Regions from separate parts of the Metabacillus herbersteinensis genome, predicted to be linked through region 1. Evidence: riboswitches for the same ligand, from Rfam matches in the RefSeq annotation. Region 1 holds a riboswitch; the other holds the start of a gene.
What was found. Region 1 has a riboswitch for S-adenosylmethionine ahead of mtnW (2,3-diketo-5-methylthiopentyl-1-phosphate enolase). Riboswitches for the same ligand answer to the same signal wherever they lie in the genome.

Region 1 (7,344 bases):
AGTTGCGATTTTATTTGGGGGAAAAGCTGGATTAGTTGAGATTCCACAATGTCTATTAAACCCAGGCGATGTAGCATTAGTTCCAGACCCAGGATATCCCGATTATTGGTCAGGAGTCGAAATGGCTAGAGCAAAAATGGAGTTTATGCCGTTAAAAAAAGAGAATGAATTTTTACCTGTTTATACAGATATAAGACAGGATATAGTTGACGAGGCAAAATTGATGTTTTTAAATTATCCAAACAATCCAACTGGTGCGACTGCTACAGAAGCTTTTTTCGAAGAAACTGTGTCTTTCGCAAAAGAAAACAGCATATGTGTAGTACATGACTTTGCCTATGGTGCGGTAGGTTTTGATGGAAAACAACCAATTAGTTTTTTACAAACAGAAGGTGCTATAGACATAGGGATCGAGATTTATACATTGTCAAAAACGTACAACATGGCAGGTTGGAGGATTGGTTTTGCAGTAGGTAACAAATCTGTTATCGAAGCAATTAATCTATTTCAAGACCACATGTTTGTGAGTGTTTTCAGTGCAGTCCAAGAAGCAGCAGCACAGGCGTTACTTAGCTCACAAGATTGTGTGAAAGAGCTTGTGTCTCTTTATGAAAAGCGAAGAAATGTATTTATAAATGCACTCCAAGAAATTGGCTGGAAGGTAGAGGCGCCACCAGGTTCATTTTTTGCATGGCTACCTGTACCTAACGGATTTACGTCTGAGACATTTGCAGATACGTTGCTTGAAAAAGCACATGTTGTCGTTGCACCGGGCATTGGCTTTGGCGAATTTGGGGAAGGCTATGTCCGCGTTGGTTTGCTAACTTCTGAGGAGCGTTTGCAGGAAGCTGCAGATCGAATTAAAGCATTGAATTTATTTTAAAACACTGTTGACAGTGGAAAAGAATTCTGTCATAATCCTAAGTAATTTCAGTTACGCGAATAGTGTGACAATGAAAATTGTCTAATTAAATAATCACGATACTTCTTATCAAGAGCAGGTGGAGGGACTAGCCCTATGAAACCCGGCAACCGACTTACCAGAGATGGTTAAGCACGGTGCTAATTCTTGCAGCACATGAGCTGATGGATAAGGATTACCCAGAGTACATATGCTTGCGGGCTCCTTCTATTGGTAGAGGGAGTCCGTTTTTTGTTTTTAAATCCCTAACAAGAAAGTAGGTTTTATTCATGAGCGAAGTGATTGCGACATACTTAATTCATGATGCGAAACACAATCTTCAGAAAAAAGCTGAAGGCATCGCACTTGGATTAACGGTTGGTTCCTGGACTGATTTACCACAGCTCGATCAAGAACAGCTAAGAAAACATAAAGGTCAAGTACTTGAGGTAAAAGAGCTCGATTCTTCAGAAAAAGTGAACACCTATTTAGGCAAAGAAGTAACCAGAGGGACAGTAAAGATCTCATATCCAAGCTTAAACTTTAGTCATGATCTTCCAGCCATTTTAACGACGATTTTCGGAAAGCTTTCACTTGATGGAGAAGTGAAATTAGTAGATATTGAGTTTTCTAGCGAATTAAAGCAAGCATTTCCTGGTCCGAAATTTGGAATTAGAGGAATTCGTGAAAAGCTAGGTGTGTATGATCGTCCATTGGTAATGAGCATTTTTAAAGGGGTAATCGGGAGAGATCTAGATTACTTAAAAGATCAGTTAAGGCAGCAAGCGTTAGGTGGCGTTGATTTAATCAAAGACGATGAAATTTTGTTTGAAAATCTACTCACACCTTTTGAAGAACGAATCAAAGTGGGTCGCGTGGTTTTAGATGAAGTTTTTGAACAAACAGGTCACAAAGCGTTATATGCTGTGAATTTGTCAGGAAAAACATTTGAGCTTAAAGAAAAAGCAAAACGTGCTGTCGAACTAGGAGCAGATGTTCTTCTTTTTAACGTGTTTGCTTATGGACTTGATGTGTTGCAAAGCTTAGCTGAAGATGAAGAGATTCGGGTTCCAATTATGGCACATCCAGCGGTTAGTGGAGCTTTCACTTCTTCAGCTTTATACGGTTTTTCAAGCTCATTATTATTGGGGAAATTAGTTCGACTTGCCGGTGCAGATTTTACTTTATTCCCATCACCCTACGGAAGTGTTGCACTAGACAGGGACGAAGCTTTAAAAATTGCAGAGGATAGCTTGAGTAAAGATCAGCACAAACAAACTTTCCCCGTGCCATCTGCTGGAATTCATCCTGGCTTAGTTCCCCTATTAGTTAGAGATTTTGGCATTGACTGTGTAATAAATGCTGGAGGAGGAGTTCACGGTCATCCAAACGGTGCAGCGGGTGGTGGTCGGGCTTTCCGTGCAGCAATTGATGCAACTCTTGACGGGAAAACGCTAACTAATGCTTCAAAGGACAACGAAGATTTAAAGCTAGCAATAGATTTATGGGGAGTCTCAGAGGTAACAGTATGACCAGACCAGTGATTATTTGTGATTTTGATGGAACGGTTACAACCAGCGACAACATTATCGCAATCATGAAAAGATTTGCGCCGCCTCAGTGGGAGCAATTAAAGGACGATATTCTCGCTCAAAAAGTCTCAATTCGTGAGGGAGTAGGAAGCATGTTTTCATTGTTGCCTACCTCAAAAAAAGAAGAGATTACAGATTATATACTAAATCACGCTGAAATTAGAGATGGCTTTAAGGACTTTATAAACTACACGAAAGAGCAGCAGTTGCCACTCTACATTGTGAGTGGAGGCATTGATTTTTTTGTATACCCTCTTCTAAAAGGTTTGGTTGATGAGAGCAATATTTATTGTAATGTAGCTGACTTTTCCGGTGAGACAATTTTGATTAAGTGGCCAAATCCATGTGATGCAAACTGTGTGAATGAGTGTGGCTGCTGTAAGCCTTCATTGATTAGAAGACTAGTTGATCAAGATCAAAAGAAGATTGTTATCGGCGATTCAGTCACAGACTTGCAAGCTGCAAAATTAGCTGATTTCGTCATTGCGAGAGACTATTTATTAGATAAATGTAAATCTTTGAATTTACCACACAAGAGTTTTACAACCTTTCACGATGTCATTGAAATTTTGGAAAGTCGAAAGGGGGTTGGGGCATGAGTTTGATTGAGGAGCGTTGGCAGCTGCTGGCAGATGTGAAGAAAGAGCTAGCTGAAAGAGATTGGTTTCCGGGCACGAGTGGAAATCTTGCAATAAAGGTAGATTCAGAGCCTTTAAGCTTTCTTGTCACAGCAAGTGGGAAGGATAAGCGCAAAGTAACTAGTGAAGATTTCCTATTAGTAGATAGTGATGGATTAGCAGTTGGAGAAACCAATCTAAGGCCTTCCGCGGAAACACTTCTTCATGTTGAAGTGTATAACAAAACGAATGCTGGTTGTAGCCTTCATGTTCATACTGTTGATAATAATGTAATTTCAGAGCTCTATGGCGATCAAGGTGAGATTACCTTTAAGGGTCAAGAAATTATCAAAGCGTTTGGATTATGGGAAGAGGATGCAGAGTTTAGGATTCCGATCATCCCCAATTATGCACACATTCCAACTCTTGCGGAAGCCTTTTCGGAATATGTAAATGAAGATGCTGGTGCCGTACTGATTCGAAATCATGGAATTACCGTCTGGGGACGCGATGCATTAGAGGCGAAAAAATACTTAGAAGCGTGCGAGTTTTTATTTTCATATCATTTGAAACTTTTAAGTTATCAAACTTTGTTGGTTAAGAACTAAAAAAATAAAAAAAACATTGGAGGAAGTAAAATGGCGACAATACGTTTTCAAGAAACTGGCGAAAGATTAACTACACAAGAGGAAGTTGCAGCGTTTTTAGACTCACAAGAGGTCATTTACGAGCAATGGGACTTAGCAAAGCTCCCAGAAAGCTTACACGAGAAATTTCAACTATCAGATGAAGACAAACAAGAAATTTTAGACGCATTTAAAGAAGAAATTGCCGATATTTCCAAAAGACGTGGCTACCAAGCACAGGACGTTATCTCGTTATCTGATTCAACACCAAATTTAGATCAATTATTAAAAAATTTCAAACAAGAGCATCACCATACAGATGATGAAGTTCGCTTTATTGTAAGTGGTCACGGTATTTTCGTTATTCAAGGAAAAGATGGGAAGTTCTTTGATGTTGAGTTAAACCCAGGAGATTTAATTTCCGTACCAGAAAACACTCGTCATTACTTTACCTTGCAGAGTGATCGCAAAGTTGTCGCAGTCCGAATTTTTGTAACGAGCGAGGGCTGGGTACCGATTTATGATAATGAAGAAGTGCAAGCATAATAAAAAAGTAACAGGCCTACTCACGATAGTGAGTGTAGGCCTGTTTTTTTATGACATATATTTTAAATTTCCTTTGTTTTCAAAAATTGAATATGATATATTATCATCGTAACTTATTAAAGAAGTTTAATAAGTATATTGTTATGTTAGGTGGTGGACATTGTTAGTGAGCTAATTGCTACTCCAAAATCTATGAGGAAGGTAATCCTACGTGGTATTCGTACAACTCTTTTAGAACTAGGGAATGCAACAAAAGTTGAACTAAGTCGTAAATTGGAAATTAGTTTCCCGACAATAAGTAAATTCCTAGCCCAAATGGAGAAGGATGGGGAGCTTGTTTTAGTTGGTCTCGATGATTCTAGTGGTGGAAGAAGAGCAAAACGATATGCATACAATCCGGAGCATATGTTAGGTTTGGCAATATTTTTAGAGAGTTCAGAGACAAATTATACAATTTTTAATTGTTTGGGTGAAGTGAAGGAACAAGGAAAAACGTCAAGTGTATTAATAGATGATGATCTAAGTTTATTAACCAAGTGTATTGAAGAAATAATTGCTCAATATCCGAAGATCAGTTCTATGGCAATTGGCGTGCCTGGTTCGGTTGATAATGGCAGAATTTTTTATATACCAGGCTACGAGCATTTTCAAAATCTTGATTTAAAAGGTTACTATGAGGATCGTTTTTCTATACCTGTGGTAGTAGAGAACGATATGAATGCTGCAGTTCTTGGATATCAAAATAATAGGGGAATTAAAGAAAATCAATCCCTTATATACTTGTATTCTGGTCAAAATGGCCCAGGTGCAGGAATTTTGATAAATGGAGACGTGGTCCGAGGAAGTACTTTTTTCTCCGGGGAGGTTTCATTCGTCCCTCAGTATGATGACCGAAATTTTCTGCAAGCTTTGGAAAATGGACGTGGACCTAAGAAAACAACTATCCGTGAGGAATATGAGATTGATGCAATTAGCAGATTAGTAGCTTCTTTTGTAGCTATCATTAACCCTCATACGATCATTTTTTGCAATGATGAAGTAAACAAATTAATAATAGACCGAATTGCATTAGGAAGCTCAAAATATATTCCAGTAGAACATCTCCCAGAGATTACAATGAGTGATTGGAAACAAGACTATCTATATGGATTACAAGGTCTTGGACTTGAGCTCATGTTCACTTGAACAAGCAGGTAAAGTGAGGCTTCATTCAGTGGGTTTTTTTCATCCTCCACTGAATGGTAACGAAACTTACCGGACTAAAGGGCAGTTTACCCCCATCTATCTTCTATACTTCTTTATGAATCTTGAATTTTGAGTTGGTGCTCTTACTGCCCGTTAAGAATGGGGTAAAACGAATTAGAAGTATACTAGAACACCGAAATAAAAAATGAAAGGCGGTTTACATATATGGCTACATTCTTTTTAGTAATCATCTATTTGGCTTTCATCAGCTTAGGCTTACCTGATTCATTGTTGGGAGTGGCCTGGCCTGTGATGCAATTAGAATATGGGGCACCACTTGAGACTGCTGGCTTACTTTTTATGACGATAGCAGCTGGTACAATTATTTCCAGTTTAGCAAGTGGAACTGTAATTAAACGGTTCGGAACTGGCAATGTCACATTTGTCAGTTGCTTAATGACTGCTGGGGCTCTGCTAGGTTTCACTTTTGCTCCATCGCTTGTTTGGTTAATTATATGTGCCATACCACTTGGATTAGGTGCAGGATCTGTCGATGCAGGATTAAACAATTATGTTGCTACACATTACAAGGCACACCACATGAGTTGGCTACATTGTTTCTGGGGAGTTGGAGCTACTCTTGGCCCCGTCATTATGGCCCAGTTTATTTCGGGGCAAAATGTTTGGAGACATGGATATCTTGCTATTGCTGGAATTCAGTTCGCATTAGTTGTAATCCTTTTCTGCACTCTGCCTTTATGGGACAAGGTCGCAAGAAAAAGCAATGTCACTTTAAGTGAAGAGCCGGAAGATTCAAACAGTGTTTTTTTTGTTGAAGATGATAAAAATGTAAAACCTTTGCAGATTAGGGGAGTTAAGCTAGCTCTGACATCTTTCTTGTTTTATTGTGGTGTTGAAGCAACAATGGGCCTATGGGGAAGTAGCTTTCTGGTAAATGTTAAGGAGTTACCCGTAGCGGTAGCTGCACAATGGGTTTCCCTCTATTACGCAGGAATAACAATCGGCAGATTTATTACAGGCTTTATTACTTTAAAGGTCAGTAACCGTACTCTCATTCGGGTAGGGCAAATAACAGCATCAGTTGGTGCGGTACTTCTATTATTACCATTGCCATCCAGTTTCTCACTTGTAGGCTTTATCACTATTGGATTAGGATTAGCACCGATATTTCCGTGCATGTTACATGAAACACCAGCACGGTTTGGGGATAAGCATTCACAGACAATTATGGGCTATCAAATGGCTGTTGCCTATACAGGTAGCATGTTCATGCCTCCTCTTCTTGGTTTCATTGCATCACATTCTACAATAGGAATCTTCCCGTTTTTTATTGTTGTTTTTGTTACAGCAATGCTCTTAGGTTCAGAAAAATTAAATGTCTTGATGAAAAAAAAGGATTTTTTAAGGGGGGAAAATAAAAACTCTACAGCAATTTAATCTAGGAGTTTCTATAATAAGCTATCTTGCATAAATAAATACTTCAAAACTGTAAGACAGATTCAGTCGAACACAATTAGTTGAAGTTCATGTTGTATTAGTTAGTGGGTGCAAGAATTGAACAAAGGAGTTGCCGAAGCAACTCCTTTTTCTTCTTAAACTAAACCAGCTAATAGTTGAATAAGGTATATAAATAAGGTGCACTAATTCAAGGAGGAGTTGTGCACTTTTTTGTTGCAATTAATAGAGAGATTTAACAAACATACTTATTTATCCTCTCCTTTAAAATTAAAACTACAATGTTTGTCCGTTTTATATCTTAAAATGTGTATGATTCTCCGTCATCAGGAACTAAAACATTTGAGGAGATTCCTTTAACATAAATAAATCTTTTTAATTCTTCCTTTGATAATGTCCAA
Region 2 (7,344 bases), on a different contig from region 1:
TTTTTTTATGTTCAGTAATGTCACGTCCAATTACGATAAACGCCTTCCTCGAGCCATCATGATTAAACAAGGGCAACTTGATCGTATCGAAGGTTCGAAAAGAGCCGTCTCTTTTCGGAACGACTTCTTCAACTCGAGAAATTTTTCCTATTTGCCAGGCTATTTCATCTGAGTCGACACAATACAATAAGGCATCATGGTAAAAGTCTGTCAATTTTGCTAAATCTGAATCTGTTTTTCCACGATAATCAACGTGCTGAAGCTCAAACAATTGGCGTCCAAAATCGTTTACTTGAATCCATCTTCCTTTGCCATCTTTGAATAAAACAAAATCAGGCATCGCGTTAATAAGTGTTGTGAGTTTATTTTTCTCTTCTTCAATCGTGACAACTTCTTTATTTTTCTTTATAACCATAAGCATTAAAACAAATGAAAACAAAATAAAAACAAGGCCTTTGAGTGTTTGTGTATTTACGTAATCATTAAAAGGAAAGTGAATAGGGGGAAGATAGTGGTCTGACCATAACAGCCACCCTATGCCAAAAAATAAATATAAGTAAGGAAACAGAGACAATGTAAACCATTTTTTCATATGCATCACCTTATAATCCATTAATATACACTTATTATTAACCCTACATTTACAAAAGACAAGTAGTAGATAAAGAAGATATTTTCAGAAAATTAGATTTACTAATGATATTAGACATGATAAAATTCAAACCATTACAATTCAGGAAAATCGGCGGTGTTTATCTTGGAAAAATTAGCAGGCAAAAAAGTGGCATTATTAGGACCACGACGTGCAGAAGAATTAAGTGTCCTTGTGAAAAATTTAGGTGGAATTCCACTATTGCGTCCTGCACAAGGAACAGTGTATGTGGACGATTCGAACGTGGAAAGTGAAATAAACAATTTAGTAGAAGGAAAATATGATTGGTTGCTTTTCACAACAGGAATCGGTTTAACAAGGCTTCATGAAACAGCATCTAAAATGGGCATTGAAGCGAAATTCCTTACCGCTTTACAGACTTCAAAAGTGGCAGCAAGAGGATATAAAACGATTAATGCTCTAAAAAAGCTCGATGTAAAGCCGCATGCACGCGATGACGATGGAAGCACTCTTGGGTTAATTAGAGGTTTAGAAGCTTTTGATTTAAGGAGCTGTAAAGTAGCATTACAATTACATGGGGATCCCGCCCCACACTTGATTGAATTTTTACAATCCCAAGGAGCGGATTATCACGAAATTCTTCCTTATCAACATATTCCACCCCAACCTGAAGTCATGGAACAGCTTGTTGCAGAAATTCTTCAAGGGGAGGTTGACGCAGTAAACTTCACGAGTCGCCCACAGCCACGCTTTCTGTTTGCATATGCAAGAGAAAAAGGCCTACTGGATGAAGTTCTACAAGCATTCTCAGAAAAAGTAATCGCTGTTTCAGTTGGGAAAGTCACAGCTCAGGCACTGAAAGAAGAAGGAGTGACTAGAATTGTTATCCCTGAAAATGAGCGAATGGGGAGTGCGATTATGGAGCTGGTCAAATATTATGAGATGGAAGAGAATATTTAAAAAACAACCCACCTGAAAATTTAATTTTAGGTGGGTTCAGCTTTGAATAATTTTATCTCTCACCTATCCTACGAACTACAACATTAGCTGCTTGAAGCTTGCTCCGAATTGCTGTAACAAATTGGACGGCATTCTCACCATCACCATGAACGCAAATCGTATCAGCTTTAATCAAAACTTTATCTCCTTGAATACAGGTAACTTTACCTTCTTGTAAAATTTCAATAACCTGCTGACATGCAAGGTCAGGATCAGTGATTAGAGCGTTGTGCTCGGTTCTAGGTGTTAAAGCTCCATTTTTTTGATATGTACGATCCGCAAAAACTTCCTGTGCAGTTTGAAGCCCAATTCTCTCTCCAGCTTTAATAAGCTCGCTCCCAGCTAGACCAAAAAGTATCCATTCAGGATTTACTTTGTAAACTGCTTCTGCAATCGCTTCTGCAATCTGGATATTACGTGATGCAATGTTGTATAGCGCACCGTGTGCTTTTATATGCTGCATTTTTCCGCCTTCAGATTCAACAAATGCGTTCAGTGCCCCAATCTGATAGACAACAATGTTATACACTTCCTGAGCAGTTAGATCAATCGTTCTTCTTCCAAAGCCAACGATATCCTGAAAACCAGGATGTGCGCCGATCCCTACGTTGTGCTCTAGAGCTAGTTTCACTGTTTTTCTCATAATGGAAGGATCACCTGCATGGAAGCCACAGGCAATATTAGCTGAAGTAATATGCTTCAATAATTCATCATCTTTACCAATTTGATAGGCACCGAAGCTTTCTCCCATATCACAGTTTAAATCAATAATCATGATGAAACCTCCTCTTCAAACTTAAATGAGATTGCGTGTTTCAGTTCAGTCAACTGTCTTTCTTTGTCGAGCAATTTTCGTTGGGCTGTTTCCAGATCAATTTTTACAAATGAAAGGGTATCACCAGGCTTTAACTGAGCGACGGCTGGTAAATCAATACACGCCACTTGCCCAATTTTAGGATAACCGCCAATTGTTTGCCGATCTGCTAATAGAATAATTGGATTCCCATCTGGTGGAACCTGAATCGTCCCTACTGGAATCGCTTCTGATACCATACTTTCGGAAGAATTAACGTATAGTTTATTACCACTTAATCGGTATCCCATTCTGTCAGCTTCTGTTGAAATGGTAAAAGGTTGAGAAAAAAGTGCTAGTTGATTGACCTGAGAAAAGAAATCAAATTGTTCTCCTTCTAAAACTCGAATTCTTTTAGGTGCGCGAGAGTGTGAAAAGGAGTTAAAAGAAATTGACCATTTCATTTTGATAAAGGGTAGTTTCAACGATTTCTTAGTGTAAATGCTCAACAATTTTGTTATACGTTCATTTGGAGGTTCAAAACTGATTTCATCTTCGACATCAAGTGCACGACCATGCAAACCACCTAGTTTAGCACGTAGATAGGTAGATTTACTTTCCATGATCGTCTCAATTTGAAATCCACCAGCAACAGCTAAATAGGCTCGACAACCAGTATGCGTGGAACCAAAGCGGAGTTTGCTCCCTTTCCTGACAAAAATAGTAGCCCACAACGGGATTCCTTCGCCGTCAATTGATGCAGGGAAATCAGCACCACAAATCGAAATGAACGCATCTTGTAAAAACATGACAACTGGACCGAGTAAAGTGACCTCAATAGCAGCCGCATTTTCATCGTTTCCTACCAAAAGATTCGCAATGCGGAAAGACACGGTATCCATTGCTCCGCTAACGACAACACCGTCTTTTTGAAAACCATGTCTTCCCTTGTCTTGAATGGTTGAAAGTAGACCTGGCTTAATAATTTTAATCATGCGGCTAAGCCTCCCAGGTCACATATTCTTGTAAAGAAATTGGCTTAAATCGAATTTGGTCTCCAGCCCTTAATAAGCTAGGATTCTCATTCCTTGGTTGGAAAAGTGTGACAGGTGTTCGACCAATGATTTGCCAGCCGCCTGGTGATTGAATCGGATAAACCCCCGTCTGCTTGCCGCCAATTGCTACTGATCCAACAGGTATTTGAAGGCGGGGCGAATCTTTTCTGGGCGTAGCAATCTTTTCATTCAATCCACCTATATAAGGAAAACCAGGTGCAAAACCGATCATATAGACCAAATAATCTCTTTCACTATGTAGATCAATTACTTTTTCGATAGTCAGACTGTTATGTTTTGCGACAATTTCTAAATCAGGTCCAAACTCACCGCCGTAACAAACAGGTAGTTCAACGAGTCTAGTTTCAGTGGCATTTGCGTCCTTTATATCAGCAAGTAATAAGTGTAGCTGTTCAGTGACGAATTTGTAGGGGATCTGCAAATGTGTGGCTGTTTTCAACAAGTCATAATAAACCGTAACGGTCGTAAAGCTTGGAACACATTCGATAATCCAATCTATGGAGGCCTGTTCCAGGTGAGTGTGTATTGTTCTGATTTTTTTATGTATTGATTCGTTTATCTCGTTTCCGATCCGAATGATAACAGCGTGGTCTCCTAATGGCTGAATAATGTAGTCCATTTTCCCACCTCTAATTAGTTGAATAGTATGACTAAATACATAAGTTAATTATATCATAGGGGTTCACAAGTAGATTTGAGAGTATTCTCACTTTCGCAAAATTTGAAATAGTCATTGACATTCATTTAAACTCTGATTATGATAGATATATTATTACAATAAAATAAAATTTAACTTATCAAGAGCGACCGAGGGACAGGCCCTGTGACGTCCGGCAACCACCTATATGGAAAGGTGCCACTTCCTGCAGAATGAATTCATTCTGAAAGATAAGTCGTTATATACACGCGATGCCTCTTTCTTAATGGAAAGAGGTTTTTGTTTTTACAAAAAGGGGGAACATCATGATTGAAGTCAGAAATCTTGTAAAAACGTATGTGACAAAAAAAGGCAAGGTCATAGGAGTGGATAATGTTTCACTCACCGTCAACAAGGGAGATATTTTTGGAATTGTTGGTTATAGTGGTGCAGGAAAAAGCTCGTTGATTCGCTGTCTAAATTTACTTGAAAAGCCTACTTCAGGACAAGTGATCATCGACGGAATCAATTTACTTTCTTTAAATGATAAAAAGTTACGAACCGCTCGTCTTAAGATCGGCATGATTTTTCAGCATTTTCATCTTGTTTCATCAAAAACTGTTTTCGAAAACGTAGCATTTGCTTTAAAGGCTGCTAATAAATCGAAACGAGACACGGAGTCAAGAGTGACTGAGCTTCTTGAGATGGTAGGTTTAACAGATAAACGCGATGTCTATCCATCACAATTAAGTGGAGGTCAAAAACAACGAGTTGGGATTGCTAGGGCACTTGCAAATCATCCATCTGTACTGTTATGTGATGAAGCAACATCGGCACTAGATCCGAGTACAACAAGATCGATTCTAAGTCTTTTAAAAAAGATTAATAGAGAACTAGGACTTACGATTGTTTTAATTACGCATGAGATGGAAGTAGTCAAAGAAATTTGTAATAAAATGGCGATTATGCAGGATGGTAGAGTCATTGAAGAAGGCTCAGTTTATGAAGTTTTTGCAAATCCTCAGGCACCATTAACAAAATCCTTTATACAAAGTGTGCTGCAATTTGATGTACCTTCTCAAATTCTAGAGAAACGAAAAGGAACAATCGTAAAAATTCAGTTCAAAGGTTCAATTGCAGAAGAATCGGTTATCTCGGATGTTTTTCAAAAATTTAAGGTAAAAGGAAATATCCTACATGGAAAGATCGAATACATCCAGGAGACGCCATTAGGTATTTTTATGATGGAGCTTAATGGTGATGAGTCTGAGGTAGAGAAAGCGATTGAGTATATAAGGGCGAGAACAAATTCATTGGAGGTGATTGTGTATGCTGCCTGAATCACTAATCAGTTTACTTCCAGAATTGAATAAAGCCTTTCTTGAAACGATTTACATGGTAGGAATTTCGTTAGTTGTTGCAATAATCGTGGGGTTACCGCTAGGTGTTTTGTTGTTTGTTACCGATCGCGGACTATTTTTAGAGAATGTAAGGTTAAAACAAGTGGTAGGGTTTGTGGTGAATATGGTTCGTTCAATTCCATTTATTATTTTACTAGTGGCTCTTTTACCTCTTACAAATTTATTAACAGGGACGACGATAGGGCCAACTGCTGCATCTGTTTCCCTATCAGTGGCTGCCATTCCGTTTTTTGCGAGAATCGTAGAAACATCGCTCCGAGAAATTGATAAGGGAGTGATCCAAGCGGCTGTTGCTGTAGGTGCTACACCGTGGATGATCATAAAAGAGGTGCTAGTTCCTGAAGCACGACACGGAATCCTACAAGGGATAACGATCACAACGATTAGCTTAGTCGCCTATTCTGCTATGGCTGGCATCGTTGGTGGAGGAGGAATTGGTGACTTAGCAATTCGCTTCGGTTATTACCGTTATGATAATACGGTCATGGTTACAACTGTTGTTATATTAATCTGTCTCGTTCAACTCATTCAATTTTCAGGAGACTATCTATCAAAAGTATTAGACAAACGATAATAAAATAGGAGGAATAAATAATGAAGAACTTTGTATTAACGCTCTTTTTAGTACTAACGATTGGTTTATTAGCAGCATGTGGTAATGGAGAGGAAGCTACAGCAGGGAAGGAAGAAAACAAAGAAGTTAAAATTGGTGCAACAGCAGGTCCATACAGTGACATGGTTAACAAAGCAATTAAACCAATTTTAGAGAAAAACGGATACACAGTAGAAGTTGTTGAATTCAGTGATTACATTCAGCCCAACCTTGCATTGTCAAAAGGTGATATAAATGCCAATCTATTTCAACACAAAGTGTATATGGAGACATTTGCAAAAGAACACAAACTTGAACTTTCAGAAGTAATTGTTGTCCCAACTGCACCAATGGGAATTTTCTCAAACAAATTCAGTTCACTGGATGAAATTGCCGATGGAAGCTCGATTGCAATCCCGAATGATCCAACAAATGCAGCGCGCGCATTTTTAATCCTCCAAGACGCAGGACTTATAAAGATTGATTCAGCTGCAGATCCGCTAACGATTTCAGAAAAGGATGTTCAGGATAATGTGAAAAGCCTTAAGTTTCAACCAATTGAAGCAGCACAATTACCTCGTGCCGTTGATAGTGTTGACTTATCTGCAGTCCCAGGAAACTTTGCACTTGCTGCCAAGATGGATTTATTGGATGCATTACAGCTTGAAAACATGCCTGAGCAATATCGTAACCGTGTGGTTGTAAACACGAAAGACCTAGAATCTCAGTTTGCTAAGGATCTAAAAGCAGCTGTCGAATCCGCTGAATTTGAAAAAACAATTGATGAAGAGTTCAAAGGATTTGGAAAGCCTGAGTGGATGGAATAACAGATTTAATTCACAACGTCATTTAAAGTGGCGTTGTTTTTTTTACAGGAAAAATAGTTAAAGGAGTGACAGGAATGCTAGATTTAGAAGTTCGAGGCGCACCGAGTGTTTATGCATGTGAAGTGGGAGTGCTAGATCAACTAGATAATCTTTTACTACAAAGAGGAATCTTCAAGGTTTTAGTTCTTCATGGAGAGAAGTCTTGGGAGGTAGCACGTACATTTTTTCAAAAGGACTCAAACTCCATTCATTATCTTTTTGAAAAGTACAAGGGAGAATGTTCACTTCAAGAAATCAGTAGAATATGTCAAGAAATCTCTTCTGAAAAGGTAGATGCAATCATAGGAGTTGGCGGTGGAAAGGTTCTAGATGTTGCGAAAGCAGTC

Region 2: another riboswitch for S-adenosylmethionine. It lies ahead of ACFFIX_RS15000 (methionine ABC transporter ATP-binding protein); the one in region 1 lies ahead of mtnW (2,3-diketo-5-methylthiopentyl-1-phosphate enolase).

What each region holds. Positions count from the first base shown of each region.
Region 1 is NZ_JBHLVO010000002.1:98,188-105,531, forward strand. It holds gene ACFFIX_RS03455 (pyridoxal phosphate-dependent aminotransferase) at 1-883, shown strand, start outside; SAM riboswitch class I at 986-1,097, shown strand; gene mtnW (2,3-diketo-5-methylthiopentyl-1-phosphate enolase) at 1,192-2,433, shown strand; gene ACFFIX_RS03465 (2-hydroxy-3-keto-5-methylthiopentenyl-1-phosphate phosphatase) at 2,430-3,092, shown strand; gene ACFFIX_RS03470 (methylthioribulose 1-phosphate dehydratase) at 3,089-3,718, shown strand; gene mtnD (acireductone dioxygenase) at 3,749-4,282, shown strand; gene ACFFIX_RS03480 (ROK family transcriptional regulator) at 4,475-5,467, shown strand; gene ACFFIX_RS03485 (MFS transporter) at 5,693-6,925, shown strand; gene ACFFIX_RS03490 (MBL fold metallo-hydrolase) at 7,245-7,344, opposite strand, start outside.
Region 2 is NZ_JBHLVO010000012.1:83,336-90,679, reverse strand. It holds gene ACFFIX_RS15025 (ATP-binding protein) at 1-592, opposite strand, end outside; gene ACFFIX_RS15020 (uroporphyrinogen-III synthase) at 758-1,573, shown strand; gene ACFFIX_RS15015 (LamB/YcsF family protein) at 1,626-2,390, opposite strand; gene ACFFIX_RS15010 (5-oxoprolinase subunit C family protein) at 2,384-3,400, opposite strand; gene pxpB (5-oxoprolinase subunit PxpB) at 3,405-4,100, opposite strand; SAM riboswitch class I at 4,273-4,376, shown strand; gene ACFFIX_RS15000 (methionine ABC transporter ATP-binding protein) at 4,445-5,458, shown strand; gene ACFFIX_RS14995 (methionine ABC transporter permease) at 5,448-6,113, shown strand; gene ACFFIX_RS14990 (MetQ/NlpA family ABC transporter substrate-binding protein) at 6,134-6,958, shown strand; gene ACFFIX_RS14985 (iron-containing alcohol dehydrogenase family protein) at 7,033-7,344, shown strand, end outside.